DNA from 3 places in the Lysobacter sp. HA18 genome. Region 2 is predicted to be linked to each of the others. Evidence: predicted binding sites of a transcription regulator. Region 2 holds the regulator's gene; each other region holds the start of a gene.
The links. The regulator FliA, encoded in region 2, starts transcription of late flagellar genes. The targets are predictions, from matches to a motif close to TAAAGTTTNNCNNNCNNNGGCCGATAA.
Positions count from the first base shown of each region.

Region 1: the regulator FliA is predicted to act here: its motif matches at 1,794-1,820, upstream of ACVWWW_RS00300 (methyl-accepting chemotaxis protein).
Region 3: the regulator FliA is predicted to act here: its motif matches at 3,885-3,911, upstream of ACVWWW_RS08375 (HD-GYP domain-containing protein).

Region 1 is NZ_JBSRZL010000001.1:62,710-70,416, reverse strand. Features, by position in the region: gene ACVWWW_RS00310 (DNA topoisomerase IB) at 1-1,028, shown strand, start outside; gene ACVWWW_RS00305 (GAF domain-containing protein) at 1,111-1,662, opposite strand; gene ACVWWW_RS00300 (methyl-accepting chemotaxis protein) at 1,884-3,836, shown strand; gene ACVWWW_RS00295 (I78 family peptidase inhibitor) at 3,840-4,154, opposite strand; gene ACVWWW_RS00290 (hypothetical protein) at 4,226-4,549, opposite strand; gene ACVWWW_RS00285 (ribonuclease H-like domain-containing protein) at 4,616-5,632, opposite strand; gene ACVWWW_RS00280 (DEAD/DEAH box helicase) at 5,629-7,707, opposite strand, start outside.
Region 2 is NZ_JBSRZL010000001.1:2,568,496-2,576,202, reverse strand. Features, by position in the region: gene ACVWWW_RS12715 (chemotaxis protein CheA) at 1-370, opposite strand, end outside; gene ACVWWW_RS12710 (protein phosphatase CheZ) at 407-1,027, opposite strand; gene cheY (chemotaxis response regulator CheY) at 1,024-1,416, opposite strand; gene ACVWWW_RS12700 (RNA polymerase sigma factor FliA) at 1,618-2,391, opposite strand; gene ACVWWW_RS12695 (MinD/ParA family protein) at 2,394-3,272, opposite strand; gene ACVWWW_RS12690 (AAA family ATPase) at 3,259-5,145, opposite strand; gene flhA (flagellar biosynthesis protein FlhA) at 5,588-7,576, opposite strand; gene flhB (flagellar biosynthesis protein FlhB) at 7,651-7,707, opposite strand, start outside.
Region 3 is NZ_JBSRZL010000001.1:1,653,478-1,661,184, reverse strand. Features, by position in the region: gene ACVWWW_RS08385 (alpha-2-macroglobulin family protein) at 1-1,099, opposite strand, end outside; gene ACVWWW_RS08380 (bifunctional diguanylate cyclase/phosphodiesterase) at 1,188-2,495, opposite strand; gene ACVWWW_RS08375 (HD-GYP domain-containing protein) at 2,499-3,764, opposite strand; partial or broken gene gyrA (DNA gyrase subunit A) at 4,026-6,732, opposite strand; gene ACVWWW_RS08365 (hypothetical protein) at 6,806-6,997, shown strand; gene mtnA (S-methyl-5-thioribose-1-phosphate isomerase) at 7,111-7,707, opposite strand, start outside.

The DNA.
Region 1 (7,707 bases), 2.5 Mb from region 2:
GCATCCGGTCGCTGGCGATTCCGCCGGCCTATACCGACGTGTGGATCTGCCCGGATGCTGACGGCCATCTGCAGGCCACCGGCCGCGATGCGAAGGGCCGCAAGCAGTACCGCTACCACCCGGACTGGGCGTCGGTCCGCGGCGACGGCAAGTTCGAGCGCATCGTCGCGTTCGGCGAAGCGCTGCCCAGGCTGCGTCGCAAATTGTCGAAGGACCTCGCGCTGCCAGGGTTCCCTCGCGACAAGGTGCTGGCGATCGTGGTGTCGGTGATGGCGCGCACGCTGATCCGCGTCGGCAATGACTGCTACGCGCGCAGCAACAAATCGTTCGGACTGACCACGCTGCGCAACCGGCATGTCGGCTTCCTGCGCGGCGGCCGCGCGAAGTTCGCGTTCCGCGGCAAGTCCGGGCTCGACCACGAGATCGTGCTCGATGACGCGCAGCTGGTGAAACTGGTCAAGCGTTGCCAGCAGCTGCCGGGGCAGTCGCTGTTCCAGTACGTGGATGACGATGGCACCACGCAGCCGGTCGGTTCGTCGCAGGTCAACGACTACCTGCGCGAAGCACTCGGCGAAGCGTTTACGGCGAAAGACTTCCGCACCTGGGGCGGCACGCTCGCCGCGATCGAGAAGTTCGCCGCGATCGACGTGCCGGAGGATGCAAGCGAACGCGAACTCACGTCGATCGAGAAGCAGGTCATCTCCGAAGTCGCCGACGTGCTCGGCAATACGCCGGCTGTGTGTCGAAAGGCGTACGTCGACCCGGCGGTGCTCGAAGGCTGGCGCAGCGGGCGACTGCAGCAGATGACCGCGGGCGCACGCAATGGCCGCAGCTGGGAGCTCGCGGCGCTGCGCTTCCTGCGCGATGCGCGCAAGCGCGCCGCGTCGGCATCGCGTGCCGCGAAGAAGGCGCTGCGTACCACGCGTCGACGCACGCGCGCGACCGCGGAGAACCCGCCGCTGCGCAAGAGAACGCGTGTTCGTTCGCCGCAGACGGCCGTCACGCAGGCGAGTGCGCCGCCGGCGTAAGTGGTGTGGCAGCCGCGCGAACGCCGTCGCGCGACACCGATCACTCAGTCCCGGCGACGACCGCCGCGTCAGCTGCAGTCGCTCAGCCGCCGTGCCGTGGCAACAGGTGGAAGAGCTGCTTCGCGACGTCGTTCATGTCGGCGACCGACAGCAGCGTCGTCATTTCGCTGCGCAGGCAGTCGGCGAGGTCGCGGAAGGCATCGAGTTGCGCGGTGGACGGCGCACGCGGTTCGCGATCGATGACGCATAGCGTGCCGACCGCGAACTCGCCGGGCAGCACAATCGGGCAGCCGGCGTAGAAGCGGATGCGCGGCTCGCCGGTGACCAGCGGGTTGTCGGCGAAGCGCGCGTCCTCGCGTGCGTCGGGTACGACGAACAGCCCGTCCTGCAGGATCGTGTGGCCGCAGAACGACACCGCGCGCGGGGTGCTGCTCACCGCCAGGCCCTCGCAGCCGCGGAACCACTGCGCGTCCGGGCCGACGATGGTCACCATCGCGATCGGCGTGTCCATCACCACGCGCGCCAGCCGCGCATAACGCTGGCAGCGTTCGTCGCGCTCGGGACCGACGAAGTCCATGCGTTCGATCGCATGCACGCGGCCGGCTTCGTTGTCGGGGAAAGTGGGGGCAAGCATGGCGGCTCCGGGACGGCACGGCGGAGCACTTCACGGGCCCGCGGACAGGGCCGGTAACGGCCGCAGCGCCGGTATCTGCAGCGGCCGTGGGACGAAAGACGATCGGTCGCACGGATTGCCGATCCGCACCCTAAAGCTTTCGCTGAATGCGTCGATAGCGCGAGCGGCGACCTTCCGTACCTACGCGGATCGTCGCCTCCCTCCCCACTGGACGCCCGCCGATGTCGACTTCGCCGCAGCCCCGCAGCTTCCTCACCCACCTGCGCCTGCGTCGCCGCGACGCGCATCTGGAAGGGCGCATGGCCGCGATCGAACGCTCGCAGGCGGTGATCGAGTTCGATCTCGACGGCCACGTGCTCGATGCGAACGCCAACTTCCTCGATACGTTCGGCGTCCGCCTGGAGGACGTGCGCGGCAAGCACCACCGCATGTTCGTCGACCCGGCGATCGCCGCCGGCGACGAGTACCGCGCGTTCTGGCAGTCGCTCGCGCGCGGTGAGTTCGTGTCGGGCCAGTTCCGGCGCGTGCGCCCCGGCGGCGGCGAGGTCTGGTTGCAGGCCACGTACAACCCGCTGTTCGACGATGCCGGCCGCGCGGTGCGCGTGGTCAAGTTCGCCAGCGACATCACCGCGCAGAAGCAGCGCGACATCGACACCGGCGGCCAGATCGCCGCGATCGAGCGGTCGATGGCGGTGATCGAGTTCGAAGTGGACGGCCGCATCCTGCGCGCGAACGACAACTTCCTTGCGCTGCTGGGCTACGCCGCGGCCGACGTTACCGGCCAGCATCATTCGATGTTCGTCGACTCCGTCGAACGCACGAGCGCGGAGTACCGCGCGTTCTGGGCGTCGCTCGCGCAGGGCGACGTGCGCTCGGGCCAGTTCCGCCGGCGTACGCGTGACGGCCGCGAGGTGTGGATCGAAGCGAGCTACAACCCGATCCTCGACGCGGACGGTCGCGTCATCAAGGTGGTGAAGTTCGCCACCGACATCACTGCGCAGCGCAACCGGAACGCCGACTTCGAAAGCCAGCTGCAGGCCATCCACAAGGTGCAGGCGGTGATCGTGTTCGACCTGGGCGGCGCGGTGCTCGACGCCAACGACAATTTCCTGCGCACCATGGGCTACGCCCGCGAGGACATCGTCGGCCGCCACCATTCCATGTTCGTGCCGGCGGCCGACCGCGAAGGCAAGGCGTATCGCGAGTTCTGGGCGCGGCTCGGGCGCGGCGAAGCCGACAGCGGCCGCTATGAGCGCCGCACGCGCGACGGACGCGCGGTCTGGTTGCAGGCCAGCTACAACCCCATCCTCGACGGCGCCGGCCGCGCCTACAAGATCGTCAAGTACGCGACCGACGTGACCGAACAGGTGCAGTTCGCGAACGACCTGCAGATCCTGGTCAAGCGCGTCGAGACGTTCTCGCAGTCGATCACGGCGGGCGCGGGCGAGATTGCACTCGGCAACGACGACCTCGCGCGCCGTACCGAACAGCAGGCCGCCGCGCTCGAGGAGACCGCCGCCGCACTCGGTCGCATCGCTGCGTCGGTGGACGAGACGGCAAGCAACGCGCAGTCGGCCGACACGCTTGCTGTCGGCATGTCCAGCGCCGCGCGCGATGGCCATGCGGCGGTCGACCGCATGACCGCGACGATGCAGCGCATCCGCGAGTCGAGCAGCCGCGTGATGGACGTGCTTGCGGTCATCGATGGCATCGCATTCCAGACCAACATCCTGGCGCTGAACGCAGCGGTTGAAGCGGCGCGCGCGGGCGACCGCGGCCGCGGTTTTGCTGTCGTTGCATCGGAAGTGCGCGCGCTTGCGCAGCGCTGCGTCGCATCGGCCAAGGACATCAAGCGCATGCTCGGCGAGTCGGGCGAAGCGGTGGCCGAAGGCGGCGTGCGCGTGACCGAAGCCGATCGCGCGATGCGCGCCATCCTCGAAGCGGTGACGCGCAGCACGCAGCTCATCGCCTCGATCAGCGAAGCCACGCGCGCACAGGATCACGGCATGCGCGAGATCAACGCCGCGCTGCGCGGACTCGAGGAAACCACGCAGCAGAATGCGGCGCTGGTGGAGGAAGTCAGCGCGGCGTCGGCGTCGCTGGACAACGTCGCCGCCGAACTGCAGGGCGCGATGGTCGGCTTCGCTGCCGGCCGCGTGGCTATGTCGAACTGAAAATCAGCCGCAGGCGATGCGCGTGATTACGTTCGACGCGTCGACATACACGTTCAAGCGGCCTTCGATGTATTCCATCGTCACCGCCTGGTTCGGCTTGAGCACGCGCGCGGTCTGCGCGCCGGCACGCTGGCGCGCAGTCTCGACGTTCTGCGGCGTCGCCGGCTGGCCGACCAGCGACTGCGCGGCGTCACCATTGCATTGCGTGGCCGCGGGCGGCATCGGATCGGACATGGGCGGCGCCTCGGGCGTCGTGGTGCAGGCGGCGAGGGCGACGACGAGCGACAGCAGCGCGGTCGTGCGGACGGTGGCGGTCATGCGGACTCCAGCGGTCGAGCGGAACCGCAAGACTGCCGCCTCGAGCATAAGGCCGCGTCAACGCGGACCGATCAGCCGCAGGTGGTGCGGGTGATCAGCGCGCCGTCGTCGAGATAGAGATTGAGCCGATCGATGCGGGGATCGTCATCGCCCGCGGTCTGTTCCGGCATCACGAGGCGAACCTTGCGACTGCCGCTGGCCTGCCGCGCCTGGTCGACGATGCTCGCGCTCGCCGCGCGGCCGATCCATGCATCGGCATTGCCCGGCTGGCATGCGTGCACGATGCCGGCGTCGGCGGGGCCCATCGCGCTGCACGCGGCAACCGAACTCAGCAGCACGACGATCGGTACGAACAGGCGCGACCATTCACCACGAATCGAAGCTTGCAAAGGCATGCCGGCACTCCCGACACGATGAGGGATTTTCAGCCTCCGTTTCGCCGTGTCGTGATGACGTCAAGACTATTCAGTCGGTTCAGACGTGTCGTCGCACAGACGTAAGAGAAGCTGCGAAAGCGTGGCGACGTCCTGCCGGTTGTGCTCGGCGACGCGACGCAGGTTGGTCGACGCACCGCCGCGTAGATACGCGAGCCATGCGGCCGGTGCCTGCGAACCGGGAAGATCGTCCTCGCGCAGGATGCGCAGCGCTTCGCGTTCGATCGTCGCGAGCCTGCAGTTCTCCCAGCGCCCGCGCCAGCGACGTCGCGACGGATGCAGCAGGTCGAGATGATCGAGACCGTGCAGCGGATCCTTCAATCGTGCAAGTCGATATCGCGTGCGAAGTAGTGGTGCGTCATAGCTGCGCCCGTTGTAGCTCGCGAGCACGGTGGACGGTGACAGCCACGACGCGAACATACGCAGCATCGCGCGCTCGGCCGCCATGTTCGCGATGTAGAGCTGGCGCACGCGCAATGCGCCTTCGTGCCAGTCCGCCGCGCCGATCATGAAGGCGCGCGTGCCGGTGCCGCCTGCGAGCCCGGTGGTTTCGGTGTCGAAGAACAGAAGGTTGGTTGCATCGACGTGTCCGTCGCGACGTGCGAATGCGAGCGGAAGCGGCGCGGCGGGTGTCGGGTGCACGACCTGTGATTCGATCAGCCACAGGCCGTCGTCGATTTGTTCGCCGGGAAGTGTTCGATCGATTTCTCTCGCGCGCGGACGCGGCGATGGCGCGCGTTCGCGGAGACCGAGGAGCCGACGCAGTGCGTCGACGTCGACGCCTCGGGACGGTTTCGTGTCGGGCGTGACGTTTGATTCTGTCGCGGGCCCCGCAATCGCGTCGGCCGGGGACGACGACGGATCATTCGCCGCAGCACGCGTCGCCGCGTCGCCGTGCAACACGGTTTCCCACGGTGCGGCGCGGGCGTCGTCGCGCACCGGTTCGCGCAACGACGACGGCACCGACGAGGCGGGCGGCGCCGGCACATCGGTCGCACCCGCTTGGCGCTTGAGTGCGAGCAGCTTGTCGAGCGTCATGCTCATGCGTCGCGCTCCAGTGCACGGGGCGCATCGCTGCCGGTGATGGCGACAGTCGGGTTCGCGAGCAGGCCGAGCACCCGACGCGCGAGTGTCTTCGGTGACGAGGCGGACTCGCGCTCTTCATCGCTCGCGAGGATCGGTCCGACGCAGGCCGGGCAACCGGCGCGACAGTCGCAGCGTTCGACCAGTTCGACCGCGCGGTCGACCAGTTCCTTCTGCCGCGTCCACAACGGTTCGGACAGGCCGACGCCGCCGGGGAAGTTGTCGTACAGATAGATCGTCGGGACGAAGTGCTGCAGTTCGAACGGCGCGAGTTCCTGACCTTCGCCGCCGCGCACCTGGCCGCGACCGTTCGCATCGGCGGTTGCGAACCACGCACCGTCACCGTTGCCGACCGCCTTCTGCAGGTCGCGTGCATCGGCCATTACCGCCAGCGTCGCGACGACATGCAGCGCGTAACCCGCGCCGAGGAAGCCGTCGAGCGCGTCCTGCCGCGATGCGAACCACGCGAGCAGCTGCGGTTGCGGCAGCTGCCACCACGCGGCGGTGGTGTGCAGTTCCTGATCCGGAAGATTGACCGGCCCGTAGCCGATGTTCTCGTGCGTGTAATAGCGGATCTTCTTATAGCCCGCGACGCGCCGCACGACATGCACTTCGCCATGGTGCGCGCTGCCATCGCCGGCGCCCGTGCGGTCGAACTCGGCGAGCACCTTGAGCTTTGTGTAGTCGATCGAGTCGGTGTAGTAGTCGACGAACGTGCGCGTGACGTAGGCCTTGCGGCCTTCCCAGTCGAGGCGTTCGACCTGGTACGGCGTCGACTGCACCATGTGGATCGCGCCTTCGTACAACGTCAGCGCGGCGGCGGAATAGTCGACTTCCGCGATGATTTGCTGGCGGCCATCGGTGCGATCAACGACGACGAAGTTACCGTCGGCCACGCTGCGCAAGCTGACCGCATTCGCTGGATAACTGTCGGCGATCCACTCCCAGCGATCACCCTCGCGATGCACGACGTCGGTTTCGGCGAGCGCCTCCAGATACAACTCGGGTTCGATCGGGCCGAAGCGCTCATCGGCCACGAACGGTAGTTCGAACGCGGCGCAGCGGATGTGGTCGAACAGGATCAGCGGTTGATCCGGTGCGACGCGCGCGTGCTCCGGCGTCGCGTCGATGAAGAACTCCGGATGACGCACGACGTACTGATCCAGCGGTTGCGAGTTCGCGACCATCACGCCGAGCGACGGCTGGCGACGACGCCCCGCACGACCGAAACGCTGCCACGTGCCGGCGACGCTGCCCGGATAGCCGTTGAGGATGACGACGTCGAGCGAGCCGATGTCGACGCCGAGTTCCAGCGCCGACGTGCTGACGATGCCGTCGACATCGCCGGCGCGCATCGAGCGCTCGACTTCGCGACGTTCGGTCGGCAGGTAGCCGCCGCGATACGCACGGATGCGCGGCGGCTTGCGCGGGTCGTGGTCGAACACGTCTTTGAGGTACTTGGTCAGCACTTCGACCATCAGCCGCGTCTGGGCGAACACCAGCGTTTTCAAACCCGACTTGATCGCGATGCGCGCGATGCGGTTGCTCTGCGATCGCGCCGATGCACGCAGGCCGAGGTCGGGATTCACCACCGGCGGGTTCCACAGCAGCACGTGCTTGTCGCCGGTGGGCGCGCCGGATTCGGTGATCGCGGTGACGCCGTGCTCGATCAGCGCTTCTGCGTGCTGCTGCGGATTGCCGATGGTCGCAGAGCAAAGAATGAACTGCGGATTCGATCCGTAAAACGCGCAGATGCGCTTGAGCCGGCGCAATACATTGGTGACGTGCGAGCCGAACACGCCGCGATAGGTGTGGACCTCGTCGATCACCACGTACTGCAGGTTCTCGAAGAACTGCGCCCACTTGGTGTGATGCGGCAGGATGCCCTGATGCAGCATGTCGGGATTGCTGACCACGATGTCGCCGTGCAGGCGGATGGCCTGTCGCGCGTCCCCGGGCGTGTCGCCGTCGAAGGTGAAAGCTTTCAGGCCGAGATCGCCGGCGCGCGAGAGATCGAGCAGCTCGGCGACCTGATC
Region 2 (7,707 bases):
CATGCCCGTCGACATGCATGCTGTCGATGAGGATTTGCGGCACGGTCGGCAGCGGACGGCCCTGCGCGACGCATTCGAGCATGTCGGCGAGCAGGTCGATCGCCTGCTGCGCGCCGTCGAACGCGAAACCGTCGAGCGGCATCGAGCCGTTGCGCGCGACGTCGAGGCGATCCTCGACGGCGTGGCACAGCGTCACCATCGGCGGGAAGTCGAGGAAGCCCGCGCCGCCCTTGATGGTGTGGAAACCACGGAAGACGGTGTTTAGCGCGTCGCGATCTTCCGGCGCGCGCTCGAGCACGACCATCTGTTCGCCGAGCTGTTCGACGATCTCGCGGGCTTCGACGAGGAAGTCCGCGCAGATCTCGGTCATGCCGTCGCTTCCGCTCATGACGTCAGGTCCCTGGAATCAAAGGCCCAGCGCGGACAGCAGCTCGTCGGCGTTGTCCTGCGTGGCGGGCGTGGGATCGACGCCGGCGATCGCCGGGCCGTGGCCGCGATTGGAATGAAGATGCAGCGGCTCGTGCTGCGTGCCGACGATATCGCCAAGGCCCGCATGCACCGCGCGCACGAGTTCGACCACGCGCACGATGATCTGTCCGGTGAGGTCCTGGTAACCCTGCGCGAGCGACATCTCGGAGAAACGCGAACGAAGGCCGGCCAGCGCTTCACGCTGCGCATCGGTCTGCGGTTCGGGCAGCGCGCTCAGCAGTCGACCGCATTCGTCGATCAGATCGAGCGTGCGCATGCTCGAGGACTCGGTGAGCTGCACGACATGCTCGAGACGCGAGCACGCGTCCGGCAGCGAAGCCGCGCCGGTGCCGCGACCGTCATCACCCAGCGCAACGGACAGCTCGCGCGCAAGCCGCACGAGGCCCTGCACCAGCGGCTGCGTGCGCCACGAGACGAGGCCGTCGATCGCAGCGCGACAGCCCGCATCGTCGCCGCTTTCCAGCGAGCGCAGTGCGGACTGCAGCGTTTCGACGATGGCGTCGCGTTCGGGGGAAACGACGGCGGCGGCCGCGTTCATGCCGCGGCCTCGATGCGCTCGAAGATCTTGGCGAGCTTGTCCTGCAGCACCGCCGCGGTGAACGGCTTGATGACGTAACCGTTCACGCCGGCCTGCGCGGCTTCGATGATCTGCTCGCGCTTGGCTTCGGCGGTGACCATCAGCACCGGAATCTTCTGCAGCGCCGCATCGGCGCGCACATTCTTGAGCAGGTCGATGCCCGGCATGCCCGGCATGTTCCAGTCGGTGATGATGAGATCGAACTTGGCCTTGCGCAGCTCGACGAGCGCGCTGTTGCCGTCTTCGGCTTCGGTGGTGTCGAAGAAGCCGAGATCGTTGAGCAGGTTCTTGACGATACGGCGCATCGTCGAGAAGTCGTCGACGATGAGAATCTTGATGTTCTTGTCCATGGACGGGTTCCGGGCGTTCCTAGGTGAGCTATCGGCGTGGCGAGCGCGTTCTTGAGGCGCCGCGCTGAAATTCAGAAGCGAGAAAATCGCAGCGCGTCACAACGCGGGACACAACACGTGTGCGACGCGCATCACATGTCGCAATGTCGACCCCGGTAGATGCGCCGCAATGCTGACGGGTGCTCGCGCACCCGCGCTACATCACGCCTCGACGTGCTCCGCCGCCGTATCGCGCCAATCGCCGAGGCGACCGCGCAGGCGCAGCATCGCCTGGCCATGGATCTGGCAGACGCGCGATTCGCTGATGCCCAGCACCGCGCCGATCTCGCGCAGGTTCATTTCCTGCTCGTAGTACAGCGACAGCACCAGCTGCTCGCGCTCGGGCAGGTTGCCGATCGCTTCGCCGAGCGCCTGGCGGAACACGGTGTGTTCGAGTTCGCGCGCGGGCGTGACGTTGCAGCTGGCCGCAAGCCGCGGTTCGCCGTCGAAGTCGTCCATCTGCTCGTCCAGCGAAAGCAGCTGGCCGCGCGAGGCGTCCTCGAGCATGTGGTGGTAGTCGTCGACCGACACGCCGAGCACCTCGGCGATCTCCGACGAATTGGCCGCGCGGCCATTGGCCTGTTCGACCTGGCGCGTCGCCGATACCACGTCGCGGTAGCGGCGGTGCACGCTGCGCGGCACCCAGTCGCCACGACGGATCTCGTCGATCATCGAACCGCGGATGCGGATCGAGGCGTACGTCTCGAACGCCGCGCCCTGGTCGGCCTGGAAATTCTTGGCGGCCTCGATCAGGCCGAGCATGCCCGCCTGGATGAGATCGTCGACCTCCACGCTCGCCGGCAGACGCGCGGCAAGGTGATGGGCGATGCGACGCACCAGTTCGCCGTGGCGCACGACCACCGCGGTGGCATCGAAGCCATCGCTCGCGGTGCGCGTCTGCTTGTATTGATTCGCTTTCACTGCGGTCGCCGTCATGCTCATGCCGTCGCACTCCGCGCTGTGGGGATGAGTCGTTCCATGAAGAACTCCACGTGGCCGCGCGGGCCGGCAGGGGTCTGCCACTGGCCGGCGCGCTTGGCGATCTCGCGGAAGGCCATCGACGACGGCGCGGCCGGGAAGGCGTCGACGACGGCCTCCTGGCGCTGGATCGCGCGTCGCAGCCATTCATCGCGCGGGATCGCGCCGAGATAGTTGAGCGTCACGTCGAGGAACTTCGACGTCACGCGTTCGAGCTTGTCGTACAGCTGGCGACCTTCGGACGGATGACCGACCTGGTTCGCGAGCACCTGCACGCGGGTGAGGCCGCGCTCGCGGCTCAGCACCTTGATGAGCGCGTACGCATCGGTGACCGACGCGGGTTCGTCGCACACAACAACGATCACGTCCTGCGCGGCCTGGCAGAAGGTCAGCACGCTGTCGGCGATGCCGGCGGCGTTGTCGACCACCATCACGTCGATCGGTGCATCGAGTTGCGAGAACGCATGCACCAGCCCGATGTGCTGCGCCGGCGTGAGTTCGGTCATGTGACGCTTGCCGCTGGCGGCCGGCACGACGAGAAGTCCGTTCGGGCCTTCGATCAGCGTGTCGGCGAGTTCGCAACGGCCGGCGAACACGTCGCTGAGCGTGAAGCGCGGCGACAGGCCGAGCATCACGTCGACATTCGCGAGGCCGAGGTCGGTATCGAGGAGCAGTGCGCGGTGGCCGGCGTTCTGCAGGCTCATCGCGAGGTTCACCGACACCGAGGTCTTGCCGACGCCGCCCTTGCCACTGGCAACGGCGATGACGCGCACCGGGCCGGCGGCGTCGTTGGCGGGCGTGGCCATGCGCGTGGCGGCGATGGGATCAGGCGACGACATGGCGTTCCTCGGTGGCGAGCGGGTTGTCGGCGGCGCGACGGAGTTTTTCGATCTGGAGCACGAGTCGCGACGCATCCGCGGCTTCGAGGTCGGCCGGCACCTGCTGGCCTGCCGTCGTATATGCAAGGGGCAGGCCATGCTTGATCGCGACGGAAATCGCGCTGCCGAGGCGTCCGGTTTCATCGAGCTTGGTCAGCACGACGGCTTCAGGCGCGGCCATGCGATAGCGACGCACGGCTTCGGACATGTCCTGCTGTTGCAGGTTGGCCGGCAGCACCAGCAGCGAACGCAGGTTGCGCGTCGCACGCAGCCACGTGACCTGGCTGAGCAGCGCCTTGTCGCGCGCCGCGTAACCCGCGGTGTCGACGAGCACGAGCGGATAGTCGACAAGCTGGTCGAGCGCGTCGGTCAGGCCTTCGGGGCCTTCGGCTTCGCAGACGGTGATGCCGAGCTTGCGACCGAGCGCGTGCAGCTGTTCGCGTGCGCCGGGGCGTTCGACATCGGTGGTGACGAGTGCGACGTCGCGTGCGCGGTGGCGCTGCGCGAAACGTGCGGCGAGTTTGGCGAGCGTGGTCGTCTTGCCGGCGCCGGTCGGGCCGATCAGCGCGAACACGCCGCCGTCTTCGAGCGGTTCCGAACGCGCGATGGTGAGCATGCGCGCGAGTTCCGCGAGCAGCGGTGCCTTCACCTTCGCCGGTTCGAGCTTGGGATCGATACGCTGCGCGATGGACTGCGCGAGCGTGTCGTCGATGCCGTAGGCCTGCAGCGTTTCGAACGCGAGTGCGCGCGCCGGCGAACCGCGCAGGCGCTCGAGACCGAACTGGCCCATCTGGCGCTCGATCATCTGGCGCATCGAGCTCAGCTCGTTGCGCATGGCAACGATGGTCGGGTCTTCGGATTGATTGACGACCAGCTGCAGCGTCGGCGGCGCGGCGACGGTGACGATCTGCGCCTGCGCGACGACCGGAGCCGGCGCCTGCACCGCGGCCATCTCGGCCAGCGGGTCGAAGGCATCGACGTAGGTCTGCGGCTGGATCGTTGCAGCGACCGGCGCGGTGGTGACGAGTTCCGCGAAGGTCGGCGCGGCGACCGGAGCCGGCGTCGCAACGATGGTTTCGATGATCGGTGCGGGCTGCACTGCGACCGGCGCCGGGATCTCGACGATCTCCGCTTCGATCGGCGCAACCACTTCGGCAACGACGGCGACCGGTGCTTCGATGATCTCGTCGACCGACGCAGCGGCTTCGATGTGCGCCTGGGCGCGGGTCTGAACGTATTCGGCTTCGGCCTGCGCCATTTCGGTAGCGCGTGCGCTGAAGGTGGCGGTGTCTTCGTCGGTGAGTCGACGCAGCAGGCTGCGGAAGTCGTCACCCGGGCGCGCATTCGTCGTGTCGGCGTGTTCGGGCTTCGGCACCGGCGAGGCTTCGGGTGCCGGCTTGCGCAGCAGCGCCGACAGCGCCGGCTTCGGCTTCTCGACGTCGTTGACCGCAGCGCGGGCGCGATCGGCCAATGCGGTGCGTGCGGCGGCGGCGTGTGCCGAGTTGCCGCCGAGCGCGGCGATCATGGCGTCGGCACGCGACAGCGACCTGGGTTCGGGTGCACCGGCGGCGACGGTTTCACGTGCCGTGACCGGCAGCGAGGCGGCGGCGAACGCAGGCATTGCGTCGAGCGCGGTCGCGGGGCGCTCCGGCTCTTCGGACGCGTTGCGCAGCGCCTGCTGCACCAGTGCCTCGTCATAGTCGGTGGCGGCGACCACTTCGATGCCGCCATGCACGGGCTTGTTCGACAGGATCACGGCATCGGGACCGTGCTCCTCGCGCACCATCTTCAGCGCGGTGCGCATGTCCGGGGCGACGAAACGCTTGATTCTCATGCGACAGCCTCGATTCGGGCGGTGACGGTTTGCAGGGGCGTGCGGCTCATGCCGGGACTAGTGCAATGGCCGTGCCAGAGGCGGTACGACGGGAAAGCGTCGAACTTGAGCGGCGGTAGAGATCGGAAGAACCGGATTTGTGCGACCGCGTTCGCCGTTTGCCGGTGCGGCGTCAGGCGGCCGTCAAAGGAGGCGGCGACATCGCGTGAGGGCGACCGCTATTAAGCGCGGCAGGCTTTCGCCGTGCTGCGAGCACTGCCGCGCAAAGCACTGTGCGATTTCGTCGCGGCGGCTGTTCTTCGAGCTCCGGCCCGCCGCAGCGCGGCGGGCGTTCGTCATCGCCACGCGGCAGTGCCGCGTAGGCGGCGTTGCCTCACCCAGCCCGCCGCAGCGGCGGGCGTTCGGCGATGCCACGCGGCAGTGCCGCGTAAGCGGCGTCGCCTCACCCGATTGAACCCACCAACCGAAGGCGCTTGTCCTCAGGCACCTCGCCATACGCGAGCACCGCAAGCTGCGGCACGCTGTGGCGGACCAGTCGCGCGATAGAAGAACGAATCGGCGAGGGCACCAGCAGCACGGCCGGTTCGCCCTTGCCTTCCTGGCGGGTGACGCATTCGCTGAGGTTCTGGTGCAGCCGCTCGGCGAGGCCGGGTTCCAGCGCAGCGCCGGTACCACTCACCGAATCCTGCAGCACGCGCTCCAACTGCGGCGCCAGCGTGAACACCGGCAGCTCCGCATTCAAACCGTTGAGTTCCTGCACGATGAAGCGGCCGAGCGCGGTGCGGACGACGGCCACCAGCTGCGCCGGATCCTGCGTCATCGCGCCATGTTCCATCAGCGCTTCGACGATCTGGCGCATCTGCCGCAGCGGCACCTTTTCCGACAGCAGCGACTGCAGCACGCGCACGATGGTCGACAGCGGCAGCAGCTTGGGCGTCAATTCCTCGACGAGCTTCGGCGACTGCTTGGCGACGTTCGCCAGCAGCTGCTGCACTTCGTCGTGGCCCAGCAGTTCCGCCGCCTTCTCGCGTACGAGGTGCGAGAGATGCGTGGCGACGACGGTCGCCGGGTCGACCACCGTGTAACCGAGCGATTCGGCATGCGCGCGCTGCGTCGGCGCGATCCACACCGCGTCGAGACCGAACGCGGGATCGCGCGTCGGAATGCCTTCGAGCGTGCCGAACACGCGGCCCGGATCCAGCGCCATTTCGCGGTCGGGTTGCAGCTCGCCGGTCGCGACCGGAACGCCGTGCACCATCACGCGATAAGCGTTGGGCGCGAGTTCGAGGTTGTCACGCACGTGCACCGCGGGAATCAGGAAGCCGAGATCCTGCGTGAGCTTGCGACGCACGCCCTTAAGGCGCGCGAGCAGCTCGCCGCCCTGCGTCTTGTCGACCAGCGGAATCAGGCGATAGCCGACTTCCAGCGACAGCGGCTCGACCGGGCGCAGTTCATCCCACGTGAGCTCGGCATTCGGCGACGGCGTCGGCACGGTCGACATGCCGTTGTCTTCGACCGGTGCGACATCGCCATCCTTCGCCTTTTTGCTCAGTCGCCACGCCGCATAGCCCATGCCACCCGCGGCGAGCAGGAACGGAATGTTCGGCATGCCCGGCACGAGCCCAACCAGGCCGAGAATCGCAGCCGAAACGGTGAGCGCGCGATGGTGGCCGAAGATCTGCTTCTGGACCGTCGCGCCCATTTCCTGTTCGGTGGTCGCGCGCGTGACGAGCATGGCCGTCGCGGTCGACACCAGCAGCGCGGGCAACTGTGCGACGAGGCCGTCGCCGATCGCGAGCAATGAATACGTCGATGCCGCCTGGCCGAAGCTCAGGCCGTGCTGCAGTACGCCGATCAGCATGCCGCCGACCAGGTTGATGCCGAGGATGAGCAGGCCGGCGACCGCGTCGCCGCGCACGAACTTGCCCGCACCGTCCATCGAGCCGTAGAAGTCGGCTTCATTGCGCACGTCTTCGCGACGCGCCTTCGCTTCTTCGCGCGTGAGCAGGCCGGCGTTTAGGTCGGCGTCGATCGCCATCTGCTTGCCGGGCATCGCGTCGAGGATGAAGCGCGCTGAGACTTCGGAGATGCGTCCCGCGCCCTTCGTCACCACGACGAAGTTGATGATGGTGAGGATCGCGAACACCACCAGGCCGACGGCATAACTGCCGCCGATGACGAACTGTCCGAACGATTCAATGACGTGGCCCGCGGCCGCTTCGCCTTCGTGGCCGTGCAGCAGCACCACGCGCGTGGACGCGACGTTCAGCGCGAGGCGCAGCAACGTCACCATCAGCAGCACGCTGGGGAAGATCGAGAATTCCAGCGGACGTTTGACGTAGACCACCGCCAGCATTACCACCAGCGACAGGGCGATGTTGATGGTGAAGAAGGCATCGAGAACGATCGGCGACAGCGGCACCGTCACCATCGCCAGCATGCCGAGCACGACGAGCGGCGCGGCAGCGCCACCCTTTAGCGATTGCAGTACGCCTGCGGCGCGACTCATGCGTTATCTCCGGCCGGATCCGGCGCGCCTTCGGCGCCGACGTCCAGCTGCAC
Region 3 (7,707 bases), 920 kb from region 2:
CCGGCTGGTTGAACGGCAGCATCGTGACGTCGCTGCCGTGGCGCGCGATCAGCACGTGCGCGGCGTCGAGCTTGTAGTCGAGCAGCGCATTGCCATTACCGTCGGTCGTGCCCTTGAACACCGGGTTGCCCGACGCATCGAGCACGCGCAGGTCGACGCCGCCGGTGCCCGAGCCGTCGAGCAGCGATGCGGTGTGCACGAACAGGCGATCCTTGTAGGCACGCACGTGCAGGCCGAGGTCGCTGACCGTGAAGAATGCAGTCTCGAAGTCGTCCTTGAACGCGCCGGCGCGCTTCATCACCGCGAAGTACAGGCCGGGTTGCTGCAGCTCCTTGATGTCCTGGATCGGCAGGTAGGTGAGCACGCGCTCGTTGGCCTTGCCGCCGAGCACGAACCGGTTGACGTACACGGGGTCGGCAATGCGCGACAGCGCCGCGTGCTCCTTGCCGTCGTTGTCGAGATCCCAGCTGCCGCGACGCCCGCCGCGCTGGTACTCGGCGAAGAACTTCGGCAGCTCGCCGTCGCGCACGCGCAGGAATTCGACGTCGACTTCCGGCACGTTGATCGATACCACCGGCAGGCCGCGGCTTTCCCGCGCTGGCAGCACGCTGCCCTGCGATGCGAAACCGACCACCGGATCGAGCGGGCCCGTGTAGACCTTGCGTTCGATCTGGTTGCCGATGCGGCTGCCGTCCGCGGCGGTCATGCCGGGGTACGCGATGACGACGTAATGCCGGCTCGCCTCGACGTGCGGGAAGCGAAGGATCTTCGCGCCTTCGTCCAACACCCAGCCGCCGTCGATGCGCCCGCCCTTGTCGTCGCGCACGACGATCAGGCGGTCGAACTCCTGCGTCGGCGCGAGCGGTCGACTGAACTCGACCGCGATGGCCAGCTCGTCGCCGGACTTGTCGGGGTAGACCGAGGCGATGCCGAACTCGCCCGCGGCAACGCGCTTGGCGTGGATCGCCTCGCCGCCGGGTGTCGGCAGTTCGCCGTCGGTATCGCGTTTGCACGAGCCGATGCCAAGAGCCAGGATGACGAACATCACGATCATCGCGCCGATGCGGCGCGAGGCTGCGGATCCGTCCGCCCGTTGCATGCGTGGCATGCGTGCCCCCTCGAGAATGCACGCAGTATAGGCATCCGCCGACGCGCGAAATCGCATGCCGACGGACGGCTGCAACGTGTCAGTCGGCGGGAGAAACCGGTTGTTTCGGGTGCTCGCCGAGCCAGCGCACCAGGTCCGCCGGCGGCATCGGCTTGGCGAACAGATAGCCCTGCAGGACGTCGCAGCCGAGCTCGGTCAGGTGGTCGCGCGTGGCCTCGTCTTCCACGCCTTCAGCCGCGACGGTCAGGCCAAAGCGATGCGCCAGGTCGACCACGAAACGGATGATGTCGGCGCACGACGGATCGGTCGCGAGTTCGGTGACGAACGAGCGATCGATCTTCAACTCGTCGGCCGGGATGTTGCGGAAGTACGACAGGCACGAGTAGCCGGTGCCGAAGTCGTCGATCGAAATGCGCGCGCCGAGCGCACGAATGCGTTCGAGCACCGGGAACGCGAGGCGCGCATCCATCAGCGAGCTTTCGGTGATCTCCACGACGAGCTGCACGCCGTCGCCCCAAAGGCGCAATGCGTTCTCGATGAGTTCGGGAAGGTCCGGCTCGGTCGCGAGCATGCCGGGAATATTGATTGACACCGTCGGCGGGCCGGACGGGAACTTCCATTGCGACGCCTGCCGCAGCGCGGTGTTCAGCGCCCACACCGTGAGCTTCTTGATGTGCCCGATGCGTTCGGCGACGGGAATGAACACCGACGGCGGCACCATGCCGCGCGTGCGGCTGTTCCATCGCATCAATGCTTCGGCGCCGACGGGTACCAGCGAGCCGGCGCCGAGTATCGGCTGGAAATTCAACGACAATTCGCCGCGCTCGATCGCGCCGCCGAGCTGCACTTCGAGGTCCCACTGATCCGAGATGTCGACGTCGCCCGCCGTGTCCGGCGCGGACATGTAGCGAACCCCCGCACGTCGCGCACGCGACAGCGCGGCTTCGGCGCGGCGCAGCAGGAACTCGGGATGCGTTGCGTGGCGCGGCGCCATGGCAATGCCGACCGTCACCGGCACATGCAATTCCGCCTGCCCTTCGCGCATGGGTCGCGCGAGCAGGCGGAACAACTTCTGCACGGCCAGTTCGACATGCCCGGCATTCATCATGCCGGTGAGGATCAGCGCGAAGCGGTTGTCGCCGATGCGCGCAGCGTAGTCCTGCGGACGTGTAACGAATTCGAGTTGGCGTGCAAGATGGTTGAGCAGCCGGTCGCCCGTGGCAAACCCATGCACGCCATTGATCTGCGCGAAGCCGTCGATATCGATGATGAGCAGCGCCATCGCGATGCGCTTGTCGGACGCATGCACGACGTGCCGACCGAGCAACGGCAGGAACCCGCGTCGATCGCGCAGACCGGTTACTTCATCGTTGTTTGCCGCGAGCACGCGTCAGTCCAGGAACAGCGCGGCGCGGTCGATGCCGTAGGCGCCGGCCGGCAGTCCGCCGCGCACGTTCAAGGGCGCGCCGTCAGCGTCGGTCGCTACTTCGGCGAGGTCGATAAGCCGGAATTCCGCGAGCGGTTGCTTGTCGGGCGCGAGGATCAGCATCACCGATGGGCGCAGGCGCTTGAGCGTGTTGACTGACATGACCACACCGACGGACCCATCGGAAAGCTCGATCAGGGTGCCCGTCGGATACACGCCGCAGGTGCGGATGAACTGTTCGACGAGTTCGGACTGGAACAGGCGGTCGCGCGTCTCGTACAGCTCCATCACCGCTTCGTGCGGCGATCGTGCGCGTGCATACGGACGTTGGCTGACCATCGCGTCGTAACTGTCGACCATGCCGGCGATGCGCGCGAACATCGGGATCGATGCGCCCTGCAGGCCGCGCGGATAACCCGAGCCGTCGTGTCGCTCGTGATGGTTTTCGACGATCTGGTGGACGATGGGCGACAGGCCCGGTGTCTCCTCCATGATGCTGCGGCTTTCGCGGACATGTCCGCGCAGGCGCTGCAGGTCGTCGTCGTCGATCGCTTCAGTCTTGGTGAGCAGCGAATCGGGCAGGCGCACCTTGCCGACGTCGCACAGCAACGCGCCGAGCGCGAGATCGCGCAGGTCGTCGCGCTCGAGGCCGAGGTGTCGGCCGAACGCCGCCGCCCAGATCGAACAGGCGATGCCGTGCTGGTAGACGTAGTCGCCCTTGCGGCGCATTTCCATCACCCACGGCAACGCGGTCGGGTTGCGGGTGATCGAGTCGAGCATGGTGTCGACGCCTTCGCGCAGCTTGTCGGCGTCGAGCTTTCCGCCGCTGCGCAGGCCGTCGATGACGTCGCGCACGCCGGCTTCGAGCGTTTCATGCGCCTTCTCGGCGGCGGCGGTTTCGGCGCCGAACACGCGGGACAGGATCGAGCGCATCGGTCCTTTCGTTGCCGATGGCGACGCAGCCTCGGGCGCGGCCGCCGGAGAGTCGCCGTCGAAGATGACGAACTGCGGCGACGGCGCCTTGCCGCGCGCGATGTCGACGCGCACTTCCTTGCACATCGCCTTCAGGCGACGCAGCTCGTCTTCGGTGTCGACCAGCAGGCCTTCGAAGGCGAAGCCGCTGCCGAGCCACGGGCGATCGAGTTCGCTGACGAACATGCCGCGCTCGAGGCCCGCCGTGGTGATGCGCAGTTCCTGGCGAAAATCCGTCGTCGCCGTTGCGCCGTTCATCGTGCCGTGGCTCCGTCAGGGCGCACGCGGCCGGCGGCGCGTATAGCGACGTCAGTCAGGACTCGGCGGCATGGGGCGGTCAGGTGGCGCATTCGCGATCGATAGGAGCGTCTCGAAGGCCTAACGGCCGGGACCGCTCAAGCTTGACCCCCGTCGCGCTTCCGGGGCGCTGAAACGTTCATCGGGGTGCCCGTTTGCCGACGGGCGGCGCAAACGAAAACGCCGACCCGGAGGTCGGCGTTTCGTGGCAAGAATCCGCGATCAGGCGACGGGTTCGTCGTCCGCCGCGTCGTCAGGCGCGATGGCGTCGAGGTCATGGCCGGCGACGTTCATGACGTGCCGATCGATCGTCGGATCGGTGCCCTCCTCCGTCGGCACGACCGCGCCGGTCAGCATCTCGTCCTCTTCCTCAAGCGACACGTCGACGCGCTCGATCGCCTGCAGCGATTCTTCCGCGCCGAGTTTGATCAGCGTGACGCCCTGCGTGTTGCGGCTGACCTGCGAGATCTCCGACGCACGCGTGCGCACCAGCGTGCCGCGGTCGGAAATCAGCAGCACCTCGTGGTGGTCGCTGAGCTGGATCGCGCCGACGAGCTCGCCGTTGCGGTCCGTCGTCTTCAGCGCGATCACGCCCTGGATGCCGCGACCCTTGCACGGGTATTCCTCGAGCGGCGTGCGCTTGCCATAGCCGTGCTCGCTGGCGGTCAGCACGTCGCCGTCGCCATCGACCACGATCAGGCTGACGACGCGCGCACCGTCGGTGCCCTCTTCGCCCTCGGCCAGCCGCATGCCGCGTACGCCGGTCGCGGTACGACCCATCGGGCGTACCTCGGACTCCGAGAAACGCACGGCCTTGCCGTTGCTCGCGAACAGCATGATGTCGCGCGTGCCGTCGGTGAGCTCGGCGTTGACCAGCGCGTCGCCGTCGTCGAGCGAGATCGCGATCTTGCCGCGCTGCAGGCGGAACGAGAACTCGGTGAGCGGCGTCTTCTTGACCGTGCCGTTGCGCGTCGCGAAGAACACGAACTTGCCCTCGGTGTATTCACGCACCGGCACCACGGCCTGCACCTGCTCGCCGGCTTCCAGCGGAATCCAGTTGATGATCGGACGGCCACGCGAAGTGGCACCGGCTTCCGGCAACTGATGCACCGGCAGCCAGAACACGCGGCCAGTGCTCGTAAACGTCAGCAGCGTGTCGTGCGTGTTCACCAGCCACAGCTGGTCGATGAAATCCTCGTCCTTGGTCTTGGCCGCATTACGACCTCGACCACCGCGCTTCTGCGCGCGATACGCGGCGACCGGCTGGCGCTTGGCGTAGCCCGAATGCGACAGCGTGACCACAACGTCTTCCGGCGCGATGAGGTCGAGGATGTCGAAATCCTCTTCGCTCGGACGGATTTCGCTGCGACGCGCGTCGCCGAACTCGGCCTTGAGGTCGAGCAGTTCGGTGCGGATCACTTCGCGCAGGCGATCGGGATTCACGAGGATCTCGATCAGGCCGCGGATCGTTTCGAGCAGCGCGCGGTATTCGTCGGTGAGCTTTTCCTGCTCAAGCCCGGTGAGGCGATGCAGGCGCATCTCGAGGATCTGCTGCGCCTGCGTTTCGGTGAGCTGATAACGCTGCGCGCCATTCTCGTCGAGCAGGCCGACGCCGTTGGGCAGGTCGTCTGGACGCGACGCATCGGCGCCCGCCGACGCCAGCAGCGCGCTGACCAGGCCCGGCTCCCACGTGCGGGCAAGCATGCGCTCGCGCGCCTCGACCGGATTCGCCGACGTCTTGATCAGCTCGATCATCTCGTCGATGTTCGCGAGCGCGACCGTCAGGCCTTCCAAGATGTGCGCACGCGCGCGCGCCTTGCGTAGGTCGAAGATCGTGCGACGCGTTACCACCTCGCGGCGGTGGCGCACGAACGCGTCGAGGAATTCCTTGAGGTTCAGCAGCTTCGGCCGGCCATCGACCAGCGCGACCATGTTGATGCCGAACACCGACTCCATCTGCGTCTGCTGATAGAGGTTGTTGAGCACCACGTCGGCCGATTCGCCGCGCTTGACCTCGATGTAGATGCGCATGCCGTCCTTGTCGGACTCGTCGCGCAGTTCGCTGATGCCTTCGAGGCGCTTTTCCTTCACCAGCTCGGCGATCTTCTCGATCAGCCGCGCCTTGTTCACCTGGTACGGAATCTCGGTGACGATGATGGCCTCGCGGCCGTTGTCCATCGTCTCGATCTCCGCTTTCGCGCGCATGCGCACGCGGCCGCGGCCGGTGCGATAGCCGGCGATGATGCCCGCGGTGCCGTTGATGATGCCGGCGGTCGGGAAATCCGGGCCCGGGATGTACTCCATCAGGCCGTCGACGTCGATGTCGGCGTTGTCGATCAGCGCGATCGTCGCATCGATGACTTCGCTGAGAGTTGTGCGGCGGGATGTTGGTCGCCATGCCGACCGCGATGCCCGCGGAACCGTTGACCAGCAGGTTCGGCACACGCGTCGGCATGACGGTGGGCTCGAGTTCCTTCTCGTCGTAGTTGGGCTGGAAGTCGACGGTTTCCTTGTCGATGTCCGCCATCAGCTCATGCGCGATGCGCGACATGCGCGCTTCGGTGTAACGCATGGCCGCGGCGGAGTCGCCGTCGATCGAGCCGAAGTTGCCCTGCCCGTCGACCAGCATGTAGCGCAGCGAGAACGGCTGCGCCATGCGCACCAGCGTGTCGTACACCGCGGTGTCGCCGTGCGGGTGGTACTTACCGATGACGTCGCCGACGATACGCGCCGACTTGTAATACGGCCGGTTGCTGTGCGCACCGAGCTCGTGCATCGCGTAGAGCACGCGGCGATGCACCGGCTTCAGGCCGTCGCGCACGTCCGGGAGTGCGCGGCCGACGATCACGCTCATCGCGTAATCGAGGTAGCTGCGGCGCATCTCGTCTTCGAGATTGACCGGGATGATTTCTCGGGCGAGTTCCGTCATCGGGATTCCGTTTGGGGCGAGGACGCGCCGGCCGAAGCGGGTGGCGTGCGGGCGCTTTCCAAGCGGCCGTGCCATGCCTTCGGATACGCGTCCGGAAGTGGTGAAATTCTATCACGCGCGGCGGCCGGAAGCACGCGATTTCCGGCCGCAAAACAAGCACTTACGCGTGGAACACGGGGCGATTCAGACGGGTCGCAACTGCTGCGACCGGGAAGCCCGTTTCGAGGCGCTGAACCGGATGGCGGAACGGCCCAACACCGGCTGAGCTTGGTGACATGGCTCGGTGGCACGCCGCCTCGACAGCACGGTGTCGACGCAGCCTCAGCGGCCGCCTTTGTGCGTTCGGCCAGGACATCTAGCCTTACCGAACTACCATCCTCAGGTCCCGAATGCCGCCCGCATCGCGGCTTCGTCCGGGCGCTCGATAACGCCGCGCTCGGTCACGATCACGTCGATCAGGTCATGAGGCGTGACGTCGAACACCGGATTCCATGCCTCGACCCGCTCGGCCGCCGTGCGCACACCGCCGAGCGAGAACAGCTCCGTGGCCTCGCGCTCCTCGATATGGATGGCGTCGCCATTCGGTGTGTCGAGATCGACGGTCGACGACGGTGCGGCGACCATGAACTTGACGCCGTGGTGGCGCGCGGCGATCGCAAGCTGGTACGTGCCGATCTTGTTCGCGGTGTCGCCGTTCGCGCAGATGCGATCCGCACCGACGACGACCCACTGCACGGCACCGGTACGCATCAGGTGCGCGGCCGCGGCGTCGGCGATGAGCGTCGGCACGATGCCGTCCTGCTCGAGTTCCCACACCGTTAGGCGTGCGCCCTGCAACCACGGCCGCGTCTCGCCCGCGTACACCTTGTCGATGCGGCCCTGCGCGACGCCGGCACGGATCACGCCCAACGCGGTGCCGAAGCCCGCAGTGGCGAGCGAACCGGTATTACAGTGCGTAAGCACCTGGCTACCGGG